DNA from 3 places in the Pseudomonas sp. ASL8 genome. Region 2 is predicted to be linked to each of the others. Evidence: predicted binding sites of a transcription regulator. Region 2 holds the regulator's gene; each other region holds the start of a gene.
What was found. Region 2 encodes FliA, which starts transcription of late flagellar genes. Its sites were predicted from a motif close to CTAAAGTTTNNNNNNNNNNNGCCGNTAA; they were not measured.
Positions count from the first base shown of each region.

Region 1 (6,978 bases), 490 kb from region 2:
CACCAGCCGCCGCTGAGCACGAAGCGTGGGAAGGTCACGAGCTGCTCGACCAGCAAACGCTGGAGCGCATCGTTGCGATCAGTGAAAGGCTCCGGCGATTGCGCTTCAAGTGAATGGCCGTGGCGCTGAAAACCCAGCGCCGCGATCAGGCCGATCACTCCAATGGCAATCGATGAAAAGCTTAGGCCGAGCAGCCCGTCAACGATCAGTAGCGCCGCAATAATGAACAGCGGCACGGCGATCAAATGCAACGCCAGATTGGTCGGGTGCCGATGGTTATCGGCATAACCGCGCCATTGCCACGTGCGGAGATTGGGAAGTCGCTTGCCCATGCTGCAGTCCTCTTCGAAACACCGTTCAGATGCTCGAAGAATAGGCTGCGCCCCGGTTGTCAGCGAATCAAACCTGACTATGAGGCTCATAGCGTGGGCGTGGGCGTAGGCGCTAAAGCTTGAGCTGGCCGATGGCGCGGTTCAGCTCGCCTGCCAGGGTGGCCAGCTCGCCGCTGGTTGTGGCTGACTCGACGGTCTGTTGCACGGTTTGTTCGGTCACATCGCGAATGCTCACCACGGCCCGGTTCATTTCTTCTGCCACTTGGCTTTGCTGCTGGGCTGCCACGGCTATCTGGGTATTGCTTTCGCGCATTTGTGCCACTGCGCCAGTGATAGCCTCCAGCGCGTCCCCGGCTTCCTTCGCCTGTTGCACGCAGTCATCGGCCTTGAACGAGCTTTCTTGCATGAAGTCCACCGCGTCACGGGTGCCAGCCTGTAGGGCGGAGACCATGCTGGTGATCTCATCGGTCGAGGTCTGCACCCGTTTGGCGAGGTTACGGACTTCGTCGGCAACTACCGCAAATCCACGGCCCATCTCGCCGGCGCGCGCGGCTTCGATGGCGGCGTTGAGGGCCAGCAGGTTGGTCTGTTCGGCGATGCTGTGGATGACGTTAACCACACCGTTGATTTTCTGACTGTCCTGAGCCAGTTGCTGGATCATCTCTGCAGTCTGCTGCACCCCGTTGGAGAGCCCGGCGATTGACAGCTGTACACGATTGACCACTTCTCTGCCGCTGCCGGCCAGTGAATCGGCAGTCTGTGACTGGTCGCGGGTAGCGTTGGCGTGCTGAGAAATATGAAACACCGTGGCGGTCATTTCGTTGATCGCCGTCGCAACCTGATCCGTCTCGCTTTGCTGGCCGAGCATGCCGTGGCGGACTTCGCTCATGCCTGCCGCCAGACGTCCAGCGCCCTCATCAAGGCGTGCCGCCGTCTGGGCCACGGTATTGACCACGCGTTGGTAGCCGGCTTGCATTGCATTGAATGCCTTGGCCATCTGGCCCACTTCATCTTCGCCGATCAAGGGCACGCGAGCAGACAGGTCGCCGCTTTTTTCTACGTGCAGCATCACGTCCTTGAGGGTGTTGAGGTGGCTGAGCAGAAAACGGATCAGCAACTGCGAGGCCCCCAGCATGGCCAGTGTCAGGATGAACACAGCGATGGCGTACTGGGCGAAGCGATCTGCCAGAACTTGCATCAGACTTGGCGCGAAAGCCAGCACCGCCAGCTTTTGACCATCGGGTCGCGTGACCACTTGAGCACCGATCAGTGGATCGTCCCCCACCAGCGGCTGGTGGCTTAACTCGATCCAGCCGTTGGCATTGCTCAACTCAGGCAAAGCTTGCCCTTTCACGCTGGGAGCTTGACCCTGGGTATAGACCAGCAGATTGGCGCCGGTGGGCAGCGCTTGAGTGCCAGGCCAGGCACTGAGCAGGTGAGCCTGAGCCTGGGCTGAACCTTGCGCATCCTCCACCCGGGCTTGTTGTTCAAGCTGCAAGGCGTACTGCACCAACATCAACGTGGTGATAAAAGCGACCGCGTTCACGGCCCAGAACTTGTACTTCAAAGAAACGTTGCTAAGCCAGGCGCCCATGAGAGGTCTTCTTTTTGATTCGCGGAAATGAATTTAGGCAAGGTGCCAGCATTGTGCCGCCAATCTTTAGACGATCATTTGATATGGGTCAAGCAAATACTAGGGCTTAGTAGGCCCGGGGCTATCGGTCAGCTTCGACGCTGTCCGGTTCTATCCATGTCGGCAAGGCAAAAAAGGTGCGGGCGCACGCGGTGGTATGGGCGGAAAGGTCTTCCAGGCTTTCGCCCCGGTGCAACGCAACTTCACGCAGTACTTCAGGCAAGTAGGCGGGTTCGTTGCGTCCACTTTTCGGTTTGGGTCGCAGGCTGCGCGGGAGCAGGTAAGGGGCATCGCTTTCCAGCATCAACCGGCCACGGGGGATTTCCCGGACCAATGGGTGCAGATGAGTGCCGCGTCGTTCATCGCAAATCCAGCCGGTGATGCCGATGTGCAGGTCCAGGTCCAAATAGCTGAACAGTGCACGTTGCTCACCCGTGAAGCAGTGCACCACGGCAGCAGGCAGGCGGTCGCGATAATCGCGGAGGATCTCCAGCAAGCGCTGGTTGGCATCGCGCTCATGCAGGAACACTGGCAATTGCAGCTCTACAGCCAGGGCCAGATGTTCTTCGAGGACTTTTTCCTGCTGTGGACGCGGCGAGAAATCGCGGTTGAAATCCAGCCCGCATTCGCCGACGGCCCGCACTCGATCTTCTTTTAGCAAAGCACGCAACTGGCGCTCGGTATCGGAGGTCCAATCGCTGGCTGCGTGGGGGTGAATCCCCGCCGTGGAGAACAACCGTTGCGTTGTTTCGTCCAATTGTTCACAGAGCTCAAGGGCCTGTTCGCTGCTCTCGACACTGGTCCCGGTCAACACCAGTTGGCACACGCCGGACTGGTAGGCGCGATCGAGTACGGCCTGCTGTTTATTGGCAAAGCTTGAGTTAGTCAGATTGACGCCGATGTCGATGAGTTGCATGGTGCTACCTCAGGCCTAAGACTGATGAGAATATCAGAGCTTTGCCGATATAAAAAAATCCAGTTAATACAGCTGGTTATAAAAACTTATTGAAGTGTTTTCACCGCTGCGGTTCGCCGTCACTCCGCAGATATCACAGGCTTTGGACTTTTTGCGGCTTCTTTTTTGGCACGCATTCCCCTGGAGAACGGATGACGCGACCCTCATTATTGATCGTGCTTTGTTTGTTGGCGTTGCTGCCACTTCCTGCGGCTGCGCGACTTGCCGGGCCGCCTGTGGTGGTGCACAAAAGCCAGGTACGCGATCTGGCGGCTATCCGTAGCAGTAAGGTGCTGCGGGTGCTGGTCAACCAGAGTCGTAACAGCTCCGGTGAAGTCCAGGGCGAGGCGATTGGGGGTGAATATCACCGGCTGCGCGCCTTCGAGCAATACCTCAATGGCCATTCGCGTGACGGGCAACAACTCACGCTGCAAATCATCCCCAAATCCAAGGATCAATTGCTCGCGGCATTGCAACGCGGTGAAGGCGATCTGGTCGCGCCGGGAGAGTTGCTCAACACCAGCGCTGCACGGAATATTGATGCCAGTGACCCGATTGTCAGCCATGTGCCGCTGATCGTGGTCGGTATCAAGGGTGAGCGCGGTTTCAAGCACGTCGAGCAGTTGTCCGGACACACGCTGACGCTGTCCACTGGCAGCGCGGCCGACGAGGCGGTTCATCAGCTCAACCAGAAGCTGGCATTGCGCAAACTGCCGCCGATCAAGATCGAATGGGTTGATCCCAGCCTCGCGGTTGAAGATGTCCTGGAAATGATCCAGGCCGGAATCTTTCACCTGACGGTTGTCGAACAGCCGATTGCCGAGCGCTGGGCCAAGGTCCTGCCCAAGCTGCGAGTGGATCGGACGTTGGTTTTGAGCACCGGTGGTGACATGAACTGGTACGTGCGCCGCGACGCATCAATGTTGCGTGCGAGTATTGACCGCTTTCTCAAGACTTACCGTGTTCCGGCGGATCAGGATGCGGCGTTTCAGCGGGTCTACCAACGTCTGTATCAGGTGCACAATCCTTTGGCTCGCGACGACCGTCAGCGGTTGGAAAAACTGCGGCCGATCCTGCAGCGCACTGCGGACGAGCAGGGCATGGATTGGCTTAACCTGGCCGCCTTGGCCTTCAAGGAGTCGGCGCTGGACCCCGCTGTGAAAGGGGGCAGCGGCGCAACGGGGTTGCTGCAAATCACCCCGTCGGCGGCGCAGCGAGTGGGCGTGGACAATATTCAAAGCGTGGACAGTAATGTTCAGGCCGGTGCCAGGTACCTGACCCTGATCCGACGCAAATTTTTTTCCAGCTCCCGCGTCAACGAACGTGAACGCATGGCGTTCGTCCTGGCGGCTTACAACCTTGGGCCGGAGAGAGTGCAGAGCATGCGTACCGAAGCGCGACGACGTGGGCTGAATCCGAATCAGTGGTTTTTTCAGGTTGAGCGAATCGCCATGGAGCAGGCGGGAGTGGGCGTCGTCAGCTATGTTAACAGCGTCAACAAGTATTACCTGGCGTTTGATCGCGAGCGGGAGGCTTTGGAGGCGCAGCCGCAGAAGGGCGAGATGAGAACGCTTACGCCACGTAAATGATCGATATGGTCGATGTTTATGCTGCTATTTTTAGGGTTTTAACATTGGCTGATTTGATTATTATGGCGGCCAACACACTTCTCCTACAAAGGAATGAACGCGATGAACACACTGATTAAAACCGTTTTCGCAACCCGTGCCGGTTACGGCCTGACTGTCCTGCGTATTTTTGTGGGCATCATTTTCATCGGCCACGGTGGGCAGAAACTCTTCGGCCTGTTTGGCGGTTATGGCTTGGCGGGTACCGCGCAATACATGGAAAGCATTGGTCTGGCGCCAGGCTATCTGATGGCGACGCTGTCCGGCGGTTCCGAGTTTTTCGGCGGCCTGGCACTGGTCATTGGCCTGCTGGCGCGTCCAGCCGCGGCCTTGTTGGCGGTGCTGCTGGTGGTCGCGATTTTCTCTGTGCACATCGGTAATGGTCTGTTCATGGCCAACAATGGTTATGAGTTCGCTCTGGCACTGCTGGGAGGGGCGATCGCCGTGTTGATCGAAGGTGCTGGCAAATTGTCGGTGGACAAGGCCATCGCTGATTGAGCGATCACCGTGACGAACAAGGCCCGCAATGTGCGGGCCTTGTGTTTTTGCGACTTATGCCGCCTTGACAGTTCACAGGCAGCTTCTCTAGGATGCTGCTCATGCGCCGATTTAAACAGCTACTTGCGGGGCGCCAGGTGAGGTTGAACCCTTACCGACTGAAGTCTTCACAGACTTTGAAATACCGCTAAAGCGCTGGTTCGGTGTTGCCTCTCACCGCTGCCCAGCGGGATTTTTGAGGCTGAGATAAAACACCATGAGCTGTCCGCGTCCCCTGATACGACTGTCCCCCTTTACGTCACCTCTGACTCGCCGCAACCCAAGGATTCTGCTGGGAGGCTCGCATCAGCCGACGCTGCTGCGCTATCTCGAAGGCTGGCCAAAACGCAACGGTAAGCCGGCGGCCTTTCTGATCGAGTTCATCGACCATTCTGAATCCCTGTCGCGCTTTGCCAATGACCGTTTTGACCTTGCGGTGGTCCAGGCGCCAAGTGCCGACGAGGCTGAAGACTTCATTAAGCACCTGACGCGTGTTGCCCGGCAGGGGCTGATTACTCGTGGTTGAACATGAGCGTTGGGTGTTTATTTTTTTCCGGCTTTGATGAGGTTGGCATGAGCGCAGTTATAAATAATTTTACTGCGCAGAGACCAGTCTGTATTGATGATGTGAAAGTTCTGGATATAGCTGTTTTCGTCTTTGGATTCGAACCAGTCATCGATTTTTTCACTAAAATCGTCGGGTACATGAAAGGGCAGAACGTATTTGGCGCACTGGATGGATTGTAACCCATAATCCGGCTTTCTCTGGTCGGCGCGGGTGTCCATGAACAGCTTTAACTGCGCAGTGGTATTTAGATTGTCCCCGCTCCAGACTTGATCAACACCCGGCCAGAACATCTCACTTGAGGTGTTTCTGTTGTAAGCGGCCACCACTGTTTTCCATGGATGGTTATTCCACAGCTCTTCGACAGTCAACGCGTGGTGGTAATAGGGAATTAACCGATGGTTGAGCTGCGAGGTCACCAGCGTCTGCAACTCCTCATGAGCAAGTTCGTTAAAGTTTTTGAATTCATGAAAATCCAGAATGATGATCTCTTTCTGGGTGTCGTTGGACTCCAGTATGCCTTGATAGAACTTTTCAAGCATTTCAATAATGTCGACAGCGACGTTTCTGCCTGAGGACGTCAGGTGAAACAGTTGAAATCGGCGTGGGTCGCCTGGGGGGTGGTTTTCATAATACGAAACCCGCAAATCCAAGGCTCTGATGCCCGCCTCGACCTGCTTGGCTGGTGACACATCTTGAGTGTACTCCTGAGGCAGGCTTAAGTTAGGAGACTCTTTATCGCTACCGGAGTCATGAGTTCCCGGAAGAATCAGTTCGTCTACACGTAGCCGTCCCAGGTGGGGGATTCTGTGCATCCAGTTATGTTTTGCGTGGGGAGGTACTGTGTTCATACATGCCATCCTTGACATAAATGTGTGGTCAAAACATCGCCGCACGAATCGTGCTGACACTACGAGTTTGGATTAAAATACCCTGTCGTCAATGTTGAACGTGTTACTGAATACTATAGGTCGGTACGCAAGGCTCACTCATGGGAAGCGCACCCGGAAAGTAGATATGAATATTAGCGCAGGGGCCAGTTAAGCGAGTGGTCAGAAGTATTCGATCGCGACGATGTAACTGGTCTGTTCACCGACGGGCGTTTGAACTCGAACTTCTGTATCCAGCGCTTTACCAATCAGAGCGCGAGCCAGCGGTGAGTCGATACTGATCAGGTTTTGCTTGAGGTCCAATTCGTCGGGGCCAACAATTCGGTAACGAGCTTCTATGCCGTCTTCGTCTTCGACAGTGACCCACGCGCCAAAGTAGACTTTGTTCCGATCGCTGGGGTGTTCGCTGACCACCTTCAAACTTTCGAGACGTTTGGT
Region 1 is NZ_CM155278.1:5,067,242-5,074,219, reverse strand. Features, by position in the region: gene AC1MEA_RS23290 (Mpo1-like protein) at 1-332, opposite strand, end outside; gene AC1MEA_RS23285 (methyl-accepting chemotaxis protein) at 445-1,926, opposite strand; gene AC1MEA_RS23280 (TatD family hydrolase) at 2,048-2,881, opposite strand; gene AC1MEA_RS23275 (MltF family protein) at 3,073-4,509, shown strand; gene AC1MEA_RS23270 (DoxX family protein) at 4,612-5,046, shown strand; gene AC1MEA_RS23265 (class I SAM-dependent methyltransferase) at 5,303-5,611, shown strand; gene AC1MEA_RS23260 (PI-PLC domain-containing protein) at 5,629-6,501, opposite strand; gene greB (transcription elongation factor GreB) at 6,703-6,978, opposite strand, start outside.
Region 1: the regulator FliA is predicted to act here: its motif matches at 1,969-1,996, upstream of AC1MEA_RS23285 (methyl-accepting chemotaxis protein).

Region 2 (6,978 bases):
CAGCTTGTAGGCCTTGCGCTTTGGAGCAGGCGAAGCATGCGATGGCACGTACGTCGAGGAAGCGCTTGTCGGCGAAGCCGCCGAACGCACGGGTGCAGCACGGGAAGTCGTCGACCCGCCACTCAAGGTGCTGCTGGCCGTGGACAGCGCGGAACTGGCGCCCGATGGCGCAGCCGCCTGCGGCGTCGGAGTGCTGTATCCCGTGAAACGACGGTTGCTGCGGGAAATAGTGTGGATTTTCTCGCACAGCAGCTGTTTGACCTTTTCGGGGTTGCGCGAGATGTCTTCGAAGTTTTTGGGCAGGAAATCGACCGCACCCGCATCCAGCGCATCCAGCGTAACCCGGGCACCTTCATGGGTCAGCGAGGAGAACATCAAGACCGGTGTCGGAATGCGCTGCATGATGTGACGCACTGCCGTGATGCCATCCATCATCGGCATCTCGTAATCCATGGTAATCACATCGGGCTTCAGCGCCAGCGCTTGCTCGATGGCTTCTTTGCCGTTAGTCGCCGTGCCGACTATCTGGATATTCGGGTCCGCAGAAAGAATTTCCGAGACGCGGCGGCGGAAGAAACCTGAATCATCCACCACCAGGACCTTGACTGCCATAAACACTCCATTAGGTGCTGCGGGCACCAAAAGCGGCCCGCAGCCCCAGAATCAAATACGCCGTGCAGCGTAACGCTTGAGCATGCTTGGTACATCGAGAATCAAGGCAATTCGACCGTCACCGGTAATGGTGGCGCCCGACATACCCGGTGTTCCCTGAAGCATTTTGCCCAGCGGCTTGATGACGACTTCTTCCTGGCCCACCAACTGATCGACGACAAAACCGATACGCTGCGTGCCGACCGACAGGATCACAACATGACCTTCGCGCTGCTCTTCGTGAGCGGCCTTGGCGACCAGCCAACGCTTGAGATAGAACAGTGGCAAAGCCTTGTCGCGCACGATGACCACTTCCTGGCCGTCGACGACGTTGGTCCGCGACAGGTCGAGGTGGAAAATCTCGTTTACGTTGACCAGCGGGAAGGCAAAAGCCTGATTGCCCAGCATCACCATCAGGGTCGGCATGATCGCCAGGGTCAACGGCACCTTGATGACGATCTTCGACCCCTGGCCCTTGGTCGAGTAGATGTTGATCGAGCCATTGAGTTGGGCGATCTTGGTTTTCACCACGTCCATGCCCACGCCGCGTCCGGACACGTCAGAAATCTCGGTCTTGGTCGAGAAGCCCGGCGCGAAGATCAGGTTGTAGCAATCGGTTTCGCTCAAGCGATCCGCAGCGTCCTTGTCCATCACCCCACGCTTCACGGCGATGGCACGTAACACGTTGGCGTCCATGCCCTTGCCGTCATCGGAGATCGACAGCAGGATGTGGTCGCCTTCCTGTTCGGCCGCCAGAATCACACGACCACACCGAGGCTTGCCCGCCGCGTCACGCTCTTCCGGGGTTTCGATGCCGTGGTCGACGGCGTTGCGTACCAAGTGGACCAGCGGATCGGCCAGCGCCTCGACCAGGTTTTTATCCAGGTCGGTTTCTTCGCCGACCAGTTCCAGATTGATCTCTTTCTTCAACTGACGTGCAAGGTCGCGGACCAGACGCGGGAAGCGCCCGAAGACCTTCTTGATCGGCTGCATGCGGGTTTTCATCACCGCGGTCTGCAGATCAGCCGTGACCACGTCAAGGTTCGACACCGCCTTGGACATGGCTTCGTCGCCACTGTTGAGGCCCAGACGAACCAGGCGGTTACGCACCAACACCAACTCGCCGACCATGTTCATGATTTCGTCGAGGCGTGCAGTGTCGACCCGCACCGTGGTTTCGGCTTCAGACGCCGCGTGCTTCTCCGGCACCGGCACCGGCGCTTTGGCCGGGGCTGGGGCTGCAGCAATAGCCTTGGCCGGCGCAGGCGCAGACGCCTTAACCACGGCGGCTTTAGCCACGACTGGCGCTGGAGCAACCGCTGCCACAACGGCATCAGGCTCAAACTTGCCTTTGCCATGCAGCTCATCAAGCAACGCTTCGAATTCGTGATCGGAGATTTGATCGCCGCCCGGAGCACTTGCAGGCGCCTTGGCGACGGCCACTGGAGCCAGTACCGCAGGCTCCAGTGCATCGGCTACGAACGAACCTTTTCCGTGCAACTGATCGAGGAGTGCTTCGAATTCGTCGTCGGTGATCTCATTGCTCGCTGCCGCGGTTGCCACAGGCGCAGCCTGAACAGGCGCGGCATCGGCGGCGAACTGGCCTTTCCCGTGCAACTGATCAAGCAGCGATTCGAATTCAGCATCACTGATCTCGTCGCTGGCATTGGGGTCAATAGCAGGCATCGCAACCGCCGCGGGCGCAGCGGCTGACGCGGCCGCTTGCGCCTTGACGGCGTTGAGCGAATCGAGCAGTTGTTCGAATTCGTTATCGGTGATGTCGCCTGCAGCCTCAGCAGGTGGCTCTTCGACGCTGACGGGCGCTGCCGCAGCGATCTCATCGGCAGATGCTGGCGCTGCCAGTCGTGCTAATGCAGCCAGCAATTCGGGCGTGGCCGGGGTCACCGTAGTGCGCTCACGCACTTCAGTGAACATGCCATTGACCGCATCCAATGCTTCAAGGACCACGTCCATCAATTCCGAGTCGACCCGCCGCTCACCCTTGCGCAGGATGTCGAAGACGTTCTCGGCGATGTGGCAGCACTCCACCAGCTCATGGAGCTGGAGGAAGCCGGCGCCCCCTTTTACAGTGTGAAAACCGCGAAAAATTGCATTGAGCAATTCCGCATCATCTGGTCGGCTTTCCAGCTCGACCAGCTGCTCGGACAATAGCTCGAGAATCTCGCCGGCCTCTACCAGAAAATCCTGAAGGATTTCTTCATCGGCGCCGAAGCTCATTGGGGTGCTCCCTAAAATTAACCATCAACCGACCTAGAAGCCCAGGCTGGATAGCAGATCGTCAACATCATCCTGTCCGGACACAACGTCATCACGCTTATCGGCATGAATCTGCGGACCTTCACCCTGAGACAGATGTTTTTCTTGTTCTTTTTCTGCGCGCATCGATTGATGGTCATGTTCGATCCCGGCAAAGCGATCGACCTGACTGGCCATCAGCACCAGCTTGAGCAGGTTGCTTTCAACTTCCGTAACCAACTGGGTCACGCGCTTGATCACCTGACCGGTAAGGTCCTGGTAATCCTGAGCCAGCAAAATATCGTTGAGGTGGCCCGACACTTCCCGGGTTTCCTTTTCGCTGCGCGTCAAAAAACCATCGACACGTCGGGCCAGTTCACGAAATTCTTCAGCACCGACTTCGCGACGCATGAAGCGTCCCCAATCGGCACTCAGGGCTGCAGCCTCGGCGCCAACTCCGTTCACCAACGGTGTACTGAGTTCCACCAGATCCATGGTGCGGTTGGCCGCTGCCTCAGTCAGCCTGACCACATAGGACAGCCGCTCGGTAGCATCATTGATCTGCGAGACTTCTTCGGCTTGCGGCGTGTTCGGGTCAATCTGAAAGTTGACGATCGCACTGTGCAGTTCGCGGGTAAGTTTGCCGACTTCTTGATACAGGCCGCTGTCGCGGGCCTTGTTAAGCTCGTTAATCAGTTGCGCCGCATCGCCGAACCGGCCCTTTTCAAGGCTATCGACCAACTCGTGTGCGTGTTTTTTCAGGGTCGACTCAAAGTCGCCCGATGACGATTCTGTGTGCTCCATAGAGCCCTCGCGGCAAACATCAGCTATTGACGCGCTCGAAGATCTTTTCGATCTTTTCTTTCAGCACTTGAGCCGTGAAAGGCTTGACCACATAACCGTTCACACCAGCCTGAGCGGCTTCGATGATCTGATCACGCTTGGCTTCAGCCGTTACCATCAACACCGGTAGATGCTTGAGGCGTTCATCTGCACGCACATGACGCAACAGATCGATGCCGGACATGCCAGGCATGTTCCAGTCAGTCACCAAAAAGTCGAAGCTCCCGCTTTGCAGCATCGGCAACGCGGTAGTCCCGTCATCCGCTTCAGCCGTATTGGTAAACCCCAGGTCACGCAACAGGTTTTTTATGATCCGCCGCATCGTTGAGAAGTCATCAACGATGAGGATTTTCATGTTCTTGTTCAATTCGACCTCCAAGCAGTCTTTAACGCATTCAGCACCTGAATACGCTGTTCAATCAAAAACCGGCGCAGCACACAACGGCTGCACGAAAACGACGACGAGCTTGGTAAATCAACAGGTCGGGACGCTGGCACAGCAGGCTTTACAGGACCCTGACTGACCGGCTCCTGCCTAGTCTTATCTTCTTCGCACGCAACGCTTTGCACAGCCGGCCTGCAGATAGCGCGAAACCACCAAGGGCCACGCACTGTCTGTCAACGCGCTCGCCATTCCCCCAAACGCCCTCGCAAACGAGCTGCGCACTGGCTGTGTAACTGGCTGACCCGCGACTCGCTGACCCCCAACACTTCACCAATTTCCTTGAGGTTCAGCTCCTCGTCGTAGTACAGCGCCAATACCAGTCGCTCACGCTCCGGCAAATTGGCTATCGCATCTGCCAACGCGGCCTGGAAGCGTTCATCTTCCAGATCGCGCGACGGCTCAAGGTGAGCGCTTGCGCCGTCCTCGTGCAGCCCTTCATGTTCGCCGTCCTGCAACAGATCGTCGAAACTGAACAGTCGGCTGCCCAAGGTGTCATTCAAAATCCCGTAATAATCATCGAGACTCAATTGGAGTTCGGCCGCAACTTCGTGATCTTTAGCGTCACGACCGGTTTTAGCTTCAATTGCCCGAATTGCGTCACTGACCATGCGTGTATTGCGATGCACCGAACGCGGGGCCCAATCGCCCTTGCGCACTTCATCGAGCATGGCGCCACGAATACGAATCCCGGCATAGGTCTCGAAACTCGCACCCTTGGTGGCGTCGTACTTGGTCGAGACTTCCAGCAGGCCAATCATGCCTGCCTGGATCAGGTCCTCGACCTGCACACTGGCTGGCAAACGCGCCAGCAGGTGATAAGCGATGCGTTTGACCAGCGGCGCATAACGCTCGATCAGCTCGTACTGGGAGTCTTTTGACGCCTTGCTGTACATGCGATAGCCGCTGGCTGTCATAGCACCGGTCCTGCACTCGCTGGATGTACGAGCCGCTCAACGAAAAATTCCAGATGCCCGCGCGGGTTGGCCGGCAACGGCCACGTGTCGACTTTCTGCGCGATGGCTTTGAATGCCAGGGAGCACTTCGAGCGCGGGAACGCTTCATACACAGCGCGCTGCTTCTGCACGGCTTTGCGCACGCATTCGTCGTAAGGCACGGCGCCGACGTATTGTAGGGCGACATCCAGGAAGCGATCAGTGACCTTGGTCAACTTGGCGAACAGATTGCGGCCTTCCTGAGGGCTTTGTGCCATGTTGGCAAGCACCCGGAAGCGGTTCATCCCGTAATCGCGGTTGAGCAGCTTGATCAGCGCGTAAGCGTCGGTGATCGAGGTCGGCTCATCACACACCACCAGCAATACTTCCTGGGCAGCGCGCACGAAGCTGACGACCGATTCACCGATGCCCGCGGCTGTGTCAATCACCAGCACATCGAGGTTATCGCCGATATCACTGAACGCCTGGATCAGCCCGGCATGCTGTGCTGGCGTCAGGTGAACCATGCTCTGGGTGCCGGACGCAGCCGGCACGATACGAATCCCGCCTGGGCCCTGAAGCAGCACGTCGCGAAGCTCGCAGCGTCCTTCGATAACGTCGGCGAGGGTACGTTTGGGGGTCAAGCCGAGTAACACATCGACATTAGCCAGACCCAGGTCGGCATCCAGCAGCATGACGCGCCGACCGAGCTCAGCCAGAGCCAGTGATAGATTCACTGACACGTTGGTCTTGCCGACGCCACCTTTGCCACCGGTCACCGCGATAACCTGTACGGGATGCATGCTGCCCATGTTATTTCTTTACCTTGTGTTGCTTAGACCGAGGCCACATTACTGACTGCGAGTTCGTTGAGAGAACAAAGCAAGGCAGACCATGATGTAGGTACATTCCAGTGTCTTGCTTTACCCAACCCTTTTGTTCGGGCTGTGATAAAGATCCGCGAACATATCCGCCATAGCTTCCTCGCTCGGCTCTTCCTGCATTTGCACACTGACCGCTCGACTCACCAATTGGTGCCGGCGCGGCAAGTGCAAATCATCCGGTATCCGTGGCCCATCCGTCAGATAGGCCACCGGTAATTCATGACTGATTGCCAGGCTTAACACCTCACCCAAGCTGGCGGTTTCATCCAGCTTGGTGAGAATGCAGCCGGCCAGACCGCAGCGTTTGTAGCTGTGGTATGCCGCAGTAAGGACCTGTTTCTGGCTGGTTGTTGCCAGCACCAGATAATTACGCGCCTTGATACCACGCCCGGCGAGGCTTTCCAGCTGCAGACGCAGTGCTGGATCGCTGGCCTGCAGGCCGGCGGTGTCGATCAAGACCACGCGCTTGCGTACCAATGGCTCTAGCGCCTGGCCAAGCGACTGGCCCGGATCGATATGAGTGACCGGCACATTGAGAATACGTCCCAGGGTTTTCAGTTGTTCCTGGGCACCAATCCGATAGCTGTCCATGCTCACCAGTGCAATATTTTGCGGACCATATTTCAAGACATACCGCGCGGCCAGTTTCGCCAGCGTCGTGGTCTTGCCCATGCCGGCCGGACCGACCATGGCGATCACCCCACCCTCTTCCAGAGGTTCGACGTCGGGCGTCACGATCATCCGTGCCAGGTGGGCCAGTAACATGCGCCACGCCTGACGGGGTTCTTCAATATCAGTAATCATTGCCAACAGGTCCCGCGACAACGGACCCGACAGGCCAATGCGTTGCAGGCGGCGCCACAGGTTGGCTTGCTGCGGCCGGCTGCCCTGCAGTTGATTCCAGGCCAGCGAGCCAAGCTGCACTTCAAGCAGTTCGCGCAGGCCGTTCAATTCAAACCGCATGGAC
Region 2 is NZ_CM155278.1:5,556,990-5,563,967, forward strand. Features, by position in the region: gene AC1MEA_RS25490 (protein-glutamate methylesterase/protein-glutamine glutaminase) at 1-612, opposite strand, end outside; gene AC1MEA_RS25495 (chemotaxis protein CheA) at 664-2,889, opposite strand; gene AC1MEA_RS25500 (protein phosphatase CheZ) at 2,923-3,711, opposite strand; gene AC1MEA_RS25505 (chemotaxis response regulator CheY) at 3,731-4,105, opposite strand; gene fliA (RNA polymerase sigma factor FliA) at 4,369-5,109, opposite strand; gene fleN (flagellar synthesis regulator FleN) at 5,106-5,939, opposite strand; gene flhF (flagellar biosynthesis GTPase FlhF) at 6,051-6,978, opposite strand, start outside.

Region 3 (6,978 bases), 2.8 Mb from region 2:
ATTAGAGCTGTCGACTACGGGCAGGGAACGATGGGGAGGTGGCGGATAAGCCAGTTTTGTCCTGTAGGCAGGTTTGAATGTGTCGACCTTGTTCCGGGCAGGTCAGCAAACATAAAAAAAACCGGCCACGTGGGCCGGTTCTCAGAGAGCAGGTCAGGCTTCAGTCGTTGAAGTCTTCCCAGCCGCCCATTTGTTTCCAGCGGTTGACGATGCCGCAGAACAGCTCTGCGGTTTTTTCGGTGTCGTAGCGGGCCGAGTGTGCTTCACGGCCATCAAAGTCGATGTCCGCGGTCTGACAGGCCTTGGCGAGCACGGTTTGACCGTATGCCAAACCGGCGAGGGTCGCGGTGTCGAAACTGGAGAACGGGTGGAAAGGGTTGCGCTTCATGTCGAGGCGCGCGACGGCAGCGTTTACGAAGCCGAGGTCGAAACTGGCGTTATGCCCCACCAGAATCGCGCGTTTGCAGCCATTGGCTTTCAGGGCTTTGCGAACACCACGGAAGATGTCGGTCAGCGCGGTTTCTTCGCTGACTGCCATGCGCAGCGGGTGATCGAGCTTGATGCCGGTGAACTCCAGCGCGGCAGCTTCGATATTGGCGCCTTCGAACGGCTCAACACGGAAGAAGTAAGTGTGCTCAGGGAACACGAAGCCTTTTTCGTCCATGCCGATCGTGACTGCGGCGATTTCCAGCAGCGCATCGGTCGCCGAGTTGAACCCGCCGGTTTCTACGTCGATAACGACCGGCAGATAGCCGCGGAAACGGGCAGCCATCGGGTGCCGAGAGCCGCCTCCGCCTCCGCCGCCATGACCGTCCTGTTCGTCGTCGAAATGATCTTCGCTCACGCGTGTTCCTCTAGCAGGCGCCAGCGCAGTTTTTCACCGGCGCGCAGCGGAATTACGGACAGCGTGCCAAATGGCAGGCTGGTAGGTGCGGTCCATTCATCACGGACCAGCGTTATGGTGTCGCGGTTGGGTGCCAGGCCATAGAACGCCGGGCCGTGAACGCTGGCGAAACCTTCCAGTTTGTCCAGGGCATTGCGTTGTTCGAACGCTTCGGCGTACAGCTCGATGGCAGCGTAAGCGGTGTAGCAACCGGCACAGCCGCACGCCGCTTCTTTGGCCTGCTGGGCGTGAGGCGCTGAATCGGTACCGAGGAAGAATTTCGCGCTGCCACTGGTGGCGGCATCGAGCAATGCTTCCTGGTGAGTGTTGCGTTTGAGAATCGGCAGGCAATAGAAGTGTGGGCGAATGCCACCGACCAACATGTGGTTGCGGTTGTAAAGCAGGTGATGGGCGGTGATCGTCGCCCCGACGTTCGCCGAAGCGTCGTTCACGAACTGCACGGCTTCGCGGGTGGTGATGTGTTCGAAAACTACCTTCAGCGCTGGGAAGCGCTCAACCACTCGACGTAAATGCTCATCGATGAAGATTTTTTCACGGTCGAAAACGTCGATTTCGCTACGGGTCACTTCCCCGTGGACCAGAAGCGGCAGGCCGACTTCAGCCATGGTTTCGAGCGCCGGGAAAATTTTGTCGATGCTGGTGACGCCGGAATCGGAGTTGGTGGTTGCCCCGGCCGGGTACAGCTTGGCGGCATGGACAAATCCGCTGGCCTTGGCCGCGCGTATATCCTGCGGCTGGGTCAGGTCGGTCAGGTACAGCACCATCAGCGGTTCGAAGTGGCTGCCTGCCGGGCGCGCAGCAAGAATGCGCTGGCGATAGGCGTCAGCTTCCTGTGCATTACGCACGGGAGGCACCAGGTTCGGCATGATGATTGCGCGTCCAAAAGTACGCGCTACGTCAGCGACGGTGTGAGGCAAAACAGCTCCATCACGGAGGTGAATGTGCCAGTCGTCGGGACGCAGAAGGGTCAGGCGGTCAGACATTGGGGATTCCAGGCGGGTCAAACTCGCTGGGAATGCTACCGGAAAAGACTCTTCCAGGCACTCGCTATCAAGTTTTCCGGGAAGTTACCGATAGCCAGACGTATGCAGTTTTCTAGTGGAGCCTCCCGTGCGCCAGCGTTATCTAGCCTTGCTCAGCGTGTTTGCCAGTCTGCCGGCAGTGGCTATCACTTTCCAGACGCGTCTGGAGAGTATCGAATGGAAAGTCGAAGGCGACAAATTTGAGTGTCGCCTGACCCAACCTATCACCGATTTCGGTGTGGGCGAATTCGTGCGCCGCGCGGGTGAGCAGGCCACGTTTCGTCTCAAGGCTAGCGGCAGTATGCTCGGCTCGGGTTCTGCGACCCTGTTGGCGGCGGCAGCGCCCTGGCAGCCGGGGCGCGGTGATATCAATCTGGGCTCGGTCAAAATGAGCAATGGCGGCATTCCCTTCAATAGCTCTCAAGGTCAGGCCGGGCGCCTGATGGCAGGCTTGCTTGAAGGTCGCAGTCCGGTTATTCGTCATTACTCCCAAGAGGGTGGTAGTGCCGTGGAAGTGCGGCTGTTACCGGTCAGGTTCAACAAGGCGTTCAGTGATTACCAGGCCTGTACCGCCAAATTGCTACCGATGAACTTCGAACAGGTCAAGCAGGCGCAAATAGGTTTCCCGGGTAACGGCGTCGATCTTGATGCGCCAGCGCGGGCAAAGCTGCAAGTTATCGCTGAGTTCCTCAAAGCCGATCCCACCGTTAACCACATCGAACTCGATGGCCATTCTGATAACAGCGGTAATCGCCTGACCAATCGCGATATGTCGCGGCGCAGGGCGTTGGCGGTGATGGACTTCTTCAAGACTCAAGGCGTGCAGGAAAAACAGATAACCCTGCGCTTTCATGGCGAGCGCTATCCGCTGGTGCCCAACACCAATGCCGCCAACCGTGCGCGCAACCGTCGGGTCAACATCCAGCTGGAACGTGTCGCGCCTGATGAGCCCGCACCTGTTGCGGCTGCGAGCAATGCGGCTGCCACGTCCTGAACCGCATGAATCGGTCGTACTCTCGACACTAACTGTCGCTTCGTCGTCACACGCTGTCGCGCCTCTGTAAATTGATAGGTTTGAGCGGTAGAATCACCGGTTTTCCGTACAACCCGGTGGAGTGATGGCATGGCGGACGTAAACAAGGTAGTTCTCGCGTATTCCGGTGGCTTGGATACTTCGGTAATCCTCAAGTGGCTGCAGGACACGTACAACTGCGAAGTAGTGACCTTCACTGCTGACTTGGGCCAAGGCGAAGAAGTCGAGCCCGCGCGTGCCAAGGCAAAAGCCATGGGCGTGAAAGAAATCTACATTGACGATCTGCGCGAAGAGTTCGTGCGCGATTTCGTGTTCCCGATGTTCCGTGCCAATACCGTCTACGAAGGCGAGTACCTGCTGGGGACCTCCATCGCGCGTCCGCTGATCGCCAAACGTCTGATCGAAATCGCCAACGAAACCGGCGCTGATGCCATTTCCCATGGCGCCACCGGCAAAGGCAACGATCAGGTTCGTTTCGAGCTGGGCGCTTACGCCCTCAAGCCCGGCGTCAAGGTGATTGCCCCGTGGCGTGAATGGGATCTGCTGTCGCGCGAAAAACTGATGGATTACGCTGAGAAGCACTCCATCCCGATCGAGCGCCACGGCAAGAAGAAGTCGCCGTACTCCATGGATGCCAACCTGCTGCACATCTCCTATGAAGGCGGCGTGCTGGAAGACACCTGGACTGAGCACGAAGAAGACATGTGGCGTTGGACCAAGTCCCCAGAGGACGCGCCGAACGTTGCAACGTATCTTGAGCTGACGTATCGCAATGGCGATATCGTGGCGCTGGATGGCGTAGATATGACGCCTGCGACAGTATTGGCCACCCTGAACCGCATCGGCGGCGAAAACGGTATCGGACGTCTGGATATCGTCGAGAACCGTTATGTTGGCATGAAGTCTCGTGGCTGTTATGAGACCCCAGGTGGCACCATCATGCTGCGCGCCCACCGCGCCATTGAGTCAATCACCCTGGACCGTGAAGTCGCTCACCTCAAAGACGAGTTGATGCCTAAGTACGCCAGCATGATTTACACCGGCTACTGGTGGAGCCCTGAGCGTCTGATGTTGCAACAGATGATCGACGCGTCTCAAGCCCACGTGAACGGTGTTGTGCGTCTGAAGCTGTATAAAGGCAATGTCATCGTCACAGGTCGTAAATCTGACGAGTCGTTGTTCGATGCAAACATTGCGACGTTTGAAGAGGACGGCGGCGCTTACAACCAGGCGGACGCGGCCGGCTTTATCAAATTGAATGCTCTGCGCATGCGCATCGCTGCAAACAAAGGCCGTAAGTTGTTCTGATGGCCGGTGCCGGGTGCCGTTGAATAAACCAGGGTTTTTTTGCGGTATTTGTGCACGGAAGCGATAGAACCCTTGACCCGTCTTTCCAATGGAAGCGGGTCAAGGGCCAGCGTTGAATTTGGTCTGGCAACGCTTTTTAGCGCTGCCAGGTCATCGCATAGGGGCTGCCAGGTCGCCCTGTGATTCAACTCTGCCGTCGCGGGTACGCTCGTGAAATGGATCACTGACGCTTTGATTCGGGTGTCTTCTTCAGTCTCTTGGCGCCCGTTGTGTACGTGACAGGACGTTCGTGAACAGTCGTGCTAGTAAGCGGTGCAGCGGTGTCAAAAAGTGTAACGACGTCTTTCAGCGTTTTGCTGTAGCGCGTCATCAACGCTTTGATTTTTTTCTCGAACTCCAGCTCCTTTGTTAACGATAAATTTTTTTTGAGTGACGCCAGCAACAGCAGTTGTTGTTCAAGCGCTTTTTGGGTGTCGTGATAGTCTTTTAATAGCGTCATTGTCGTGTTCTCTCGGTCGTAGGTACGAACTTGTTGGGGTAGGTTACGTGTGCGTTTAAGGCGGGAAATATGTGTACTCGGCTTCTCATTACATTAGCTGTTTTTATAGAAAGACGTGCCGCGTCACACGGCTAAAAAAGAGTCTGAATTTAAGCGGTTCCTTTCAGATTCATCCAAGGAATGTAAGGCTGTTATCGTTGGTCGGACAGCGCTGGAAGAAAAAGCCGCGTCTGTTCAAGGTGAGCGCCTACGCAATAAAGTAAATAGAGCATTGTGAATTTTAGAGTTACCCATGACGGCCGCCGTGTTGTTCCTACGGTGGGCAGCGGGCAGTTGAATTGTGTTCCAGAGTTTTGGGCGTTTTCACAGAAAGGAAACGGTGTTTGATTCAATCACCCATACGGCGAAAATATCGGTATATGGCGTGCTTGTTGTCCAGTGGTTAATTAACTCAATGAGCTCATCGTGGGGCATTGGTTCGTCCCAGTCTTTGAGCACTAGAATCCACCGGGTTGATTGAGATGCGCTGCTGTGAGAGGGGCCGTCCTGGGCAGTGAGCAGGGATAGAATATTCTTTAAGTCGCGCTGACAGGAGAGGGGCCCTCCATAAAAAACGTCCAGTCTATTGGCAGGGTGGAGCAAGAGTTTCGAGAATGATTTCTTCTTGTTTCCGGTGGCAGGCACTTTGAGTGCGGCATGCTGCGGAGTGTCTTTAGAAGAAGGATCGGTTTTTTTTGAAACTTTTATAAAGTTTTTTTCATTGGAAAAATCAGAAGGGGCATAGAGGGCTTTGTAGTTGAAATTTAATGTCAAAAAAAACATAAACGTCAGGGTGCAAGGGAAAGCAATGAGGAACCAAACATAAATAGCCTGGTTGTCCTCGTGTAAAAAGGGCAGCGCCGTGGCGGCGGAGGCTTCGGAGAGCGCGGCGAACAACGCAATTATACGCACGGGGTTCATGCCAGTGATGGAGTTTTTATTCATGTTAGTTCCTGGGGGTAGCATCAGTTGATGTGGGGTAAGTAATATTGTTTAAGCGGATTGCTGGAATTTTTGCAATAGGCAAGCCCGAGCGGGCATGTTTAACGGTAGCAGCGGGGTCAGAGTAAATTGCGATAGATAACTAAGTTCTGTAGTTATTAGAGAGGGACGCTGTGGGGCTTTTCGATGACGTCGGTTAGCAACGGGCTTGAGGTTGCCTGGCGCTGGCAGGCAAGGGTTGAAAAGTCCAAAACCGGTCCTTGCGAGGCATCAAGGCTGACGGTGATGCGGTCATCACGCTTACACCGGTTTTGGTAGGCTGCGTTACCCACAAGAGCAGGCTCGGATGAAGGTCGGGGTGCTCAATGTGTTACGCCTCAGGCAAGTCGCGTGAGTCGGTTCTGTCGCGGGCTTGTCTGAATTCAAATCGATAGTCCTGCCCGATTTTCCATACCTGACGCACGCTCAAGTTCAATTTCTGAGCGATCTCCCATGCCGTATACCCCAGGCTGGAATAATGCATGGCGTGGCCTGCAATGTCGTCATCAACGGTAGCAGGCTCTACCTTCTTTTCATTCCGGATACCGCGAATAGGTCTGCTATAGGATATCTTCAGGCCGTGCTCCCCAGCCATGCGTCTCACATCCTTCTTGTTCATCCTCAGGGAGTATTGGAGGGCATTGACGCCAGCACCCTTGGCCACCAAACTTTTCAATAGTTCCAGCTTTTTATGGGTGTCTTCCTCCAGATCTATATCAAGGCGGGTGGGGATTTCCGACGCCAGGATAGTCTCTGCGGTTTCTCCAATCGGGATAACATTGATAACGCCTCCTCGCTGAATGAACTGGTCAACGGCAGTCGCCAAATCCAGTAGAGGCGCATGTTTAGGGCGGGAATGGGGGTCTTTATTGTTCATGGTAATAGGCCTGTGTTTGTATGCTGCTGGGGGAGTGGGCACACCATAGGGTGTGAGTCGCTTCTATCCGGTTATGCCGGAAAAGCAAGGGCTCTTGAAAAGGCGGATTTTAAGTTGTCGAGTTTAATGGGTTCGCTCAACAATCAATGAGATTGCCGAATCACGGGCGGCATAGTGTGCAGGCTCGGTGAGCAACTTTACTCAGTGATTCGAATAAGCAGGGCAGGTATACGTTCTAATAGAGTCGCTGCTGATAAAAAGTAACGACTGGTAATAGAATTTGCAAGTGAAAAAAGTGCTTTGCATGAATTGCGT
Region 3 is NZ_CM155278.1:2,796,889-2,803,866, forward strand. Features, by position in the region: gene rnt (ribonuclease T) at 161-844, opposite strand; gene pyrC (dihydroorotase) at 841-1,887, opposite strand; gene AC1MEA_RS12805 (flagellar protein MotY) at 2,015-2,920, shown strand; gene AC1MEA_RS12810 (argininosuccinate synthase) at 3,050-4,267, shown strand; gene AC1MEA_RS12815 (hypothetical protein) at 4,488-4,766, opposite strand; gene AC1MEA_RS12820 (hypothetical protein) at 5,130-5,750, opposite strand; gene AC1MEA_RS12825 (hypothetical protein) at 6,118-6,663, opposite strand.
Region 3: the regulator FliA is predicted to act here: its motif matches at 1,954-1,981, upstream of AC1MEA_RS12805 (flagellar protein MotY).